One region of the Paenibacillus germinis genome, then DNA from elsewhere that is predicted to be linked to it. Evidence: riboswitches for the same ligand, from Rfam matches in the RefSeq annotation. Region 1 holds a riboswitch; the other holds the start of a gene.
What was found. Region 1 has a riboswitch for cobalamin ahead of GC102_RS35660 ((2Fe-2S) ferredoxin domain-containing protein). Riboswitches for the same ligand answer to the same signal wherever they lie in the genome.

Region 1 (3,878 bases):
AGCGATATCATCGGAGTGTTGGTGGCTTTCGAGCTTCCAATACGTACGAATGGATAAGCCATTGCGGTCAAATACAGCGCATTGTCCTGGTTTGAGCTCAGACATATTGCGATAAATCCCATGACCAGGTGTGCGAGCTGGACCTACTGCGAAGATCTCGGCCAAACCTTCTGCACCAACCTCTGCTTCGAAGTCAGGGTGCGCGAGTATGGCTTTCGGCTCTGAGCCGAATAGAAGCACACTATTTTGATGAGAATAAAAAAGCGGCTTTACGCCAAGCCGATCTCTGACCAAATAAAGGGATTGTTCTTGATCATCCCAGGCCGCGAAAGCAAAAATGCCATTAAGTCGATCTACACAAGCTCTCCCCCACTCAATAAAGGCAACAAGCAGCACCTCAGTATCACATGTCGTACGGAAATGATGTCCACGAAGTTCGAGCTCCTTTTTGAGTTCAGGGGCGTTATAGAGTTCGCCATTATATACGATCGTATACGTGTAATCTCCTTGTTTCCGTACCATGGGCTGAGCGCCGTTTTCCGGATCCATTACACTAAGACGTCGATGGCCGAGGGCACAATGCTGTGAAATCCATGTACCAGAAGCATCAGGTCCACGCAAATGGAGCGTTTCCGTCATATTTTCTAGAATGGACGGGTACCCGGTCAAGTCTTTCCGCCAATCTATCCAACCCGTTATTCCGCACATAGACGTTCCTTCCTTTCCTTAAAGAGAGCATGATGATAAAAGGTATGCAAACTCAAGGTATATAATGTCTGTCCAGAATTGGATGGGCGCAGTCAACCGGACGGATTTTGTGTTTTGTTGACAGGCCTGATACAATAAACCCAATTCTTACTTATTAAATGACAAAGGTGATGACAATGAAAAAGAAGCACTCCAAAGCACAAATTGATTATCTGGCCTCAAGAGAACATTTTCTGCAAATCAGTAATCAAGCGGATAAACGAATTACGGAGTTAAAAGAAGAAGGTAAAGAAGTTGGGCAAGCAGAAATGGAAGAAATTATTGAGCGTGTCGGCTTGCATCGTGCTTACAATGAACTTACCCAAGCGGAGAATGTCTTGATTAACTGGACACAAACGGCTATCAAAACCGAACCGGAATTTATTCAAAACCGCACTAATTTTGAGGAACTGTACGAAAAAGTCAAAACAGATGCAGAAGCAAGAGGTGCGATTCTTAATCTTGCCATGCGTTTAAATTTAGAGCTTATGTGACATTCTAAAGAGGTAGTGCCATTCTTTCTTCAGGAGGCGAATGCTCATGGATAGTCATTTCATTAGCAAGCTGCACGACAAGCAGAGGAAAGCCGCGAAGAATTTCAGGACCCAAGGTGACGGTCAGCCAGGCAGTAATTTGCCGCACAAGAAGCACTAAAGTCTAATGGCACCATCAAGAGCCTGTAGGGAGGTTTCCTTACAGGCTTTTGCTTTGTCTTTTCCCTTGTCCTTCGTTAATGGGTATTTTAAACAGCATATTTGGTGCGGTAACTCTCCATACTAATCAAGTGATCATTATTTCAACTCACAGGAGGATTAATCCCATCATGAGCAAAAAGAAAAGTAAAAGTATGGATCAGAGGATACAGAGCACAATCGATCATTCGAAGCAATCTTCTCGCATACAGTCCAATTTGGATTCAACAGAGCCTGGGCATCACCAACCGAATCGCCCTTCCGTTTAATCGTATTTGAATTCGTGAATACTGCTTTCGATGAAGTCCCTACCATTTGGTTGGGGCTTTTTCCTTGTATGTAAATAGACTATGAGGTAAGATGATGGTTGGGTTTAATTTCATATCCGAAATAGGTGCTTACATTCCGCTATCCAAGCGCAGGGTAAGCTTAAAAGGGAAGATCGGTTAGAAGCCGACGCGGTCCCGCCACTGTAACAGAGGAGTCAACGTCTCTATGCCACTGATCGACCGATTGGGAAGGCTGACGTTTGATGAAGATCCTGGAGCCAGGAGACCTGCCTATTTCAGCAGAACAGTTAATATACCTACGGGAGATAGGGAGGTGTTCTTATGAGTACGTGGGATCTATCAACAGTCCAACATCATGTACTTATCTGTAACGGAGGATCTTGTCTGAAAAATTCAGGAGATGAAACAACGCTAGCCATCCGAGATGAAATTTCGAAGCACGGAGCCGAACATTTTATACATACAACTCGGACTAGATGTAATGGTCGCTGTCAGGATGCTGGTGTTGTAACGGTGTATCCGCAAGGAATTTGGTACAAGGAAATGACACCAGAGGCTGGGAGAAGGCTTGTTCGAGAGCATTTACTTGAGGGGAAACCACTCCAAGAACATATGACTTATAGCTTTGAGGAACGCTTTGTGCCAACCGGAAATGGAAATGAGGGCATTAGCCGCATACAAAGCAAATAATAAGAGAATGAAAGTTTTAACATGTGGGCTATCCTAAAAGTGTTCGCATGATTGAGCGTGTTCCAAATTTACACAAAAGAACCTCCAATTCCCACTAATAAAGTGGAAGAGTGGAGGTTCTTTTTACATATGAATCTGATTCTAAGTGGGGGCTCAAAAATCATGAATTGACATTGGACAGCCCTATTCGTGCCCTCCAGAATAAGCGCGTTTTCCGCGCTTATTCAGCGCGGACGCTAAGGATGATCTGCTGAGAAGTCGATTTTCAGCTTCTCAGACTCTGTGGGCTCGCAGAGCTCTCTCTGAAAGCGCGTTTTTCGCGCTTATTGGTTCGGATGCTCCAGAATAAGCGCGTTTTTCGCGCTTGTTCAGCGCTGATGCGCAGGATGATCTGCTGAAAAGTCGATTTTCAGCTTCTCAGACCCTGTGGGCTCGCCGAACTTCACTGAAAGCGCGTTTTCCGCACTTATTTGTCATACTTGTTCATTGAATTAACGGAACGAGAGGGCCTACCATTGATAGATTTTTGCATGCATTGCATGTATACATGAAGAAGCTGTCCCTCTAATTATCACTGTTGGGACAGCCTCTTTTTAACTCTATATATATTCGTTAATGATAATTATCAATAGACTTTCTGTAATAATGCTGTAAAGTCCTTCACATTTCTTGGCGCTGAGACTCCTTGACGGCTAGCTTCAGGCAATGCTTCCCACAAATCTAGCAGCATGGGCCTATCAAGACCAAGATGATTGATAGCCTTGCTATCTTTGAATATTTCATCTGGCGTACCTTCCATGACGCACTGTCCTTGATCCATCACGAGAATCCAATCAGCCCATGAGTAGGCTAGGTTCATATCATGGGTGGCCATGACTAATGTGATTCCGCGACTATTTATACGGTCAAGTTCCTCTACAAGCTGTTGTTCCGATATGCGATCCAGATAGGCCGTTGGTTCATCGAGAAGCAGCAGCTTTGGTTCAAGCACAAGCACACCGGCTAGGGCTACTCGCTTCTTTTGACCGAGGCTTAAGTGGTGAATGGGTGTATGTGCTAAGTGTTCGAGTCCCATGGTTCGTAATATAGCTTCTGCTCGGCGAGTAATCTCAGGCTCAGGAATAGCAGCATTCCGCAGACCGTAGGTGACATCCTCATAAGGAGTGTTCAGAATAAGCTGCTGTTCCGGATCTTGAAAGACAAGACCAACGTCTTGACGTAATTGTTTAAGTTCTTTGCGAGTGTAGGTCAAAGGTTCGTTCTTCCATAAAACTTGGCCCGATGAAGGTGAATGAATGCCAATAGCTTGAAGAAATAAAGTCGATTTGCCAGAACCGTTATGACCGCAAATGGCCGTTTTTTTCCCCTCGGGGATGCGGAGCTTTAATTTGTTTAAAGCCTTGGTCTGTGAAGCGGGATAGCTGAAACTTACTTCTAAGGTTTCTAAAATCGTGCTCAT
Region 2 (3,878 bases), on a different contig from region 1:
TGGTTGACCAAGCGTGCGAAGAAGCAAAACTCCCTTACCTTATTAGAAGAAGAGATTCATTCTCTGCGACGAAGGTTAGAAAAGATGGTTTTTGATGGGGAAGAAATGACATCTGATACCGTCGTTGAATTAAGCACAATCCTAGACCAAAAAATAAATGAATATATGCATAATGGGAAAAAAAGTCGGTGAAAACCGACTTTTCTCGCGACTATCGATGGATTCAGATAACAAACGGAGGTACGCTTACAACATGAAAGTGAAATGGCTGTTGGTTATGATGATGGGACTTATGGTGTTCCTTACGGGTTGCGGCGGGCCGAAGCCGGATGTTTCTATATTTATGATGGGCTCTAATGGTTTTCCAAGTGAAGCGGGGGACAAGCTGGAGAGTTCCTTGAAGTCCAAGGTGGGCGAGGTTCCTACAGTCAAAATCAATACATCCCCTATATTTTCGTTGGAAAAAATGATTGTGGAGCTAGCTGCAGGAGGCAACGGCATCTTCATACTTGCCGAAGATCAATTCAAATCACTAAGTAATCAAGCGGGTTTCGTTTCTTTGGATGATACGATCAAACCGGAAGATTATCCGGATGGCGTTATTCAAATCGCTGAAGAAGGTAAGCCTGCTGAAAAGCATCTCTATGGTATTCCTCTTACAGGAAACAAATGGATGAAAGAGCAAGGCTTTGAAGGAAAAGGCTTGGTGGCTTTTATTCCTCAAAATGCTCCGAAGTTGAATGAGTCAAAGCAAGTGCTCAAAGTAATTGCACAAAAGTAACAAGAAGTCTATAATCGACAAATAGATTGATAGTAAAATATGCAGCCATAGGTGCTGGTAAGCTCATTAAGAAGAGATTGCCGCTTAAAAGGGAAGCCGGTTAAAGTCCGGCACGGTCCCGCCACTGTAATCCAGGCATTGAGTTGCCGGGAGAGTCAGGATACCTGCCCATGGTGCCGTTTACGACATCCTTCGAGGAAAAGGATCGCGTTAAATCAGGAAGTAACCTTAGGGTTGCTGAGCACCGCGATTTATCGTCCCTTTTGTTCCTTCGAGAACAAAGGGGCTTTTTTGTTAGTTGATAAGAAAGTATAAGTTTTATACTTTGCTCCACATCAACCTTGACAAACGCGCTCGTCTCTGAGAGACGTCGCAGCCGTTTATCCTTGGGGTCAATCGAAATAATTGTTCAGAGAGAGGGTTTATTAGATGAAAAGGAATTCAGTAAAAAAAGCATTTATTCTTACAGTAGCGCTAGTAACAGCAATTAGTCTCGCAGCTTGTGGTAAAAAGGAAACGGAAATTTCCAATCCGTCTAAGCTTGGCGGGGAAGGGACGAAAGCTCCTGCTGCAACGACGGCCCCATCAACGGCAGCCAAAAAGACGGTCTATCCTTTGAAAATAAAGGATGCAACGGGCAAGGAGTTTACCTTTGATAAAGCGCCTGAGCGTATTGCATCCGTGTCCCCGGCGGAAACTGAAGCTCTTTTTGCAATTGGGCTGGAGGCTAATATTGTTGGTGTATCTGATTTTGATGATTATCCAGAAGCGGCTAAAACAAAACCGAAGCTTGGCAGTATAACGAAGCCTAACCAAGAAGCAGTTATTGCAGCTAACGCGAATGTCGTATTCACAGGGGTTTCGATGAAAGCTGATACGGTAGAAAAGCTGCGTACTTTGAATATTAACGTGTTTAAAGTGGAGCCGAAAACCTTGGATGATGCCATTGCTAACATTCAAACCTACGGATTGATTACAGATCATCAGGAGCAAGCGGAAAAAGTGGTTGCTAAGATGAAAGCGGACCGTCAAAAGGTTGTTAATGCAGTGAAAGACGTCAAGCAAGAGAACAAGAAAAAGGTATACATTGAATTTGCTCCGGGATGGACAGTGGGCAGTGGCGAATACATGGATGAATTGATCAAGCTTTCTGGCGGGATTAACGTCGCAGGAGACGGAAAAGGCTGGTATCAAATCAGTGAAGAGAAAATCATTCAACAAAACCCAGGTGTAATTTTGTTCGCCAATGGGGTCGTCGATACTAAAAGCAAGAAACCACTAGAGGAAATTATCCGCACGCGAAGCGGCTGGGATGCCATTGATGCCGTGAAGAACAAGCAGGTGATTGGCCTCGACCAGAACATGCTCAGTCGTCCCGGTCCAAGAATGACCGATGGACTGCTTGAAATGGCGAAAGGCATTTATCCCGAACTGGTGAAATAAAATGAAAAGAAAATTAATGCTATGGGGAGGAGTAGGGGTTATACTCCTTCTTCTTTCTATTGTGGCGAGTTTGTCGCTGGGTACCGCTAATCTCCCCGTTCTGCAAATTGCCAGTATTCTCGCCAAGCATATCCCTTGGCTGGGAGATCACATCGATGTCACCTGGCCGCAGTCGTCGGAACAAATCATTAATAAAGTACGATTTCCTCGTGTATTACTGGGGATTCTTGTAGGGGCCTCACTCTCTATTGCAGGGGCAGCTTTTCAAGGTGTGCTGCGCAATCCGCTTGCGGATCCTTATGCACTCGGTGTATCCTCGGGGGCTTCTGTAGGAGCCGCATTTTTAATCTATTTTGGACTGCAAGTAGCGTGGTTTGGGCAATGGTCGATCCCTATTGTTGCCTTCGTAACCGGACTTATTTCTTTATTTCTAGTTCTAAAGCTGGCCCAGATCGAAGGGAAGCTGAAGATGGAGACGCTTATTTTATCAGGCGTGGTCATGCAGGCATTTCTAGGGGCAATTGTATCCTTTATGGTGTCTATTTCCAATCAAGTCATAAATGAAATCATTTTCTGGCTAATGGGCAGCTTGGCCATGCGAGGTTGGTCGTATACCTATATCATTTCACCCTATTTAATTATCGGTTTTATCGTGCTGCTTAGCTATGCGAGGTCGTTAAATTTACTGGCTCTGGGTGAGCGTCAGGCATCACATCTCGGTGTGAGTGTAGAGCGTACGAAGCTGATTGTACTTATTGTGGCTACATTCCTTACTGCCGCTGCAGTATCGGTGGCTGGTGTAATCGGTTTTGTAGGGCTCATCGTGCCACATTTAGTGCGACTATTAGTAGGTCCGGATTATCGGTTGATTATTCCATTGTCCGCAATTGGTGGCGGCATTTATGTCCTCTGGGCAGATACACTTGCCCGTACCCTGCTGAGTCCAACCGAAATTCCACTTGGGGTTATCACGGCATTTCTGGGCGCGCCATTTTTTGCTTATTTGCTCCACAAGGATAAGAAAACGTTAAGAGGTTGATCAAGATGATTAAAGTGGAGCACCTTTCCCAAAGCTTTAGGGAACAGCAAGTGCTGGAGAACATCAGCTTTGAGATCAAGCAGGGTGAATTTTTTGGCATTATTGGGCCAAACGGCAGCGGTAAGTCGACGTTACTCCGTCTAGTATCAGGGATTGATCCTGTTAAAAACGGAAAGGTTGACCTAGATGGCCGGCTAGTATCCTCCTATTCACGAAAAGAGCTAGCTAGATGGCTTGCTGTCCTCCAGCAGGATGCGCTGCCTCCTGTAGGCTTTACAGTCCGTGAAGTGGTGGAAATGGGCCGATATCCTTTTCAGAATTGGCTTGGTGAGGAGTCGGCTGATGCGGAAGGTTTAATTGATGGCATTGTCCGGAAGCTGCACTTGGAACCGCTGATTGATCGAACAATCGAGCGCCTCAGCGGCGGTGAACGACAGCGTGTCGCTCTTGCTAAAGTGATGGCGCAGCAGCCGCGGCTGCTTATGCTGGATGAACCAACAACGTTCTTGGATATCGGATATCAAGTACAGATGATGGACTACATCAAGGAATGGCAGCGAGAATCCGAGTTGACGGTTGTAGCTGTCCTGCATGACTTGAATTTGGCTGCGCAGT

Region 2: another riboswitch for cobalamin. It lies ahead of GC102_RS18100 (ABC transporter substrate-binding protein); the one in region 1 lies ahead of GC102_RS35660 ((2Fe-2S) ferredoxin domain-containing protein).

What each region holds. Positions count from the first base shown of each region.
Region 1 is NZ_WHOC01000183.1:87,004-90,881, forward strand. Features, by position in the region: gene asnB (asparagine synthase (glutamine-hydrolyzing)) at 1-708, opposite strand, end outside; gene GC102_RS35645 (hypothetical protein) at 885-1,241, shown strand; gene GC102_RS35650 (DUF4023 family protein) at 1,288-1,401, shown strand; gene GC102_RS35655 (hypothetical protein) at 1,571-1,708, shown strand; cobalamin riboswitch at 1,815-2,017, shown strand; gene GC102_RS35660 ((2Fe-2S) ferredoxin domain-containing protein) at 2,051-2,419, shown strand; gene GC102_RS35665 (energy-coupling factor ABC transporter ATP-binding protein) at 3,045-3,878, opposite strand; gene cbiQ (cobalt ECF transporter T component CbiQ) at 3,875-3,878, opposite strand, start outside.
Region 2 is NZ_WHOC01000089.1:67,463-71,340, reverse strand. Features, by position in the region: gene GC102_RS18110 (aspartyl-phosphate phosphatase Spo0E family protein) at 1-192, shown strand, start outside; gene GC102_RS18105 (hypothetical protein) at 254-781, shown strand; cobalamin riboswitch at 814-967, shown strand; gene GC102_RS18100 (ABC transporter substrate-binding protein) at 1,211-2,224, shown strand; gene GC102_RS18095 (FecCD family ABC transporter permease) at 2,226-3,263, shown strand; gene GC102_RS18090 (ABC transporter ATP-binding protein) at 3,269-3,878, shown strand, end outside.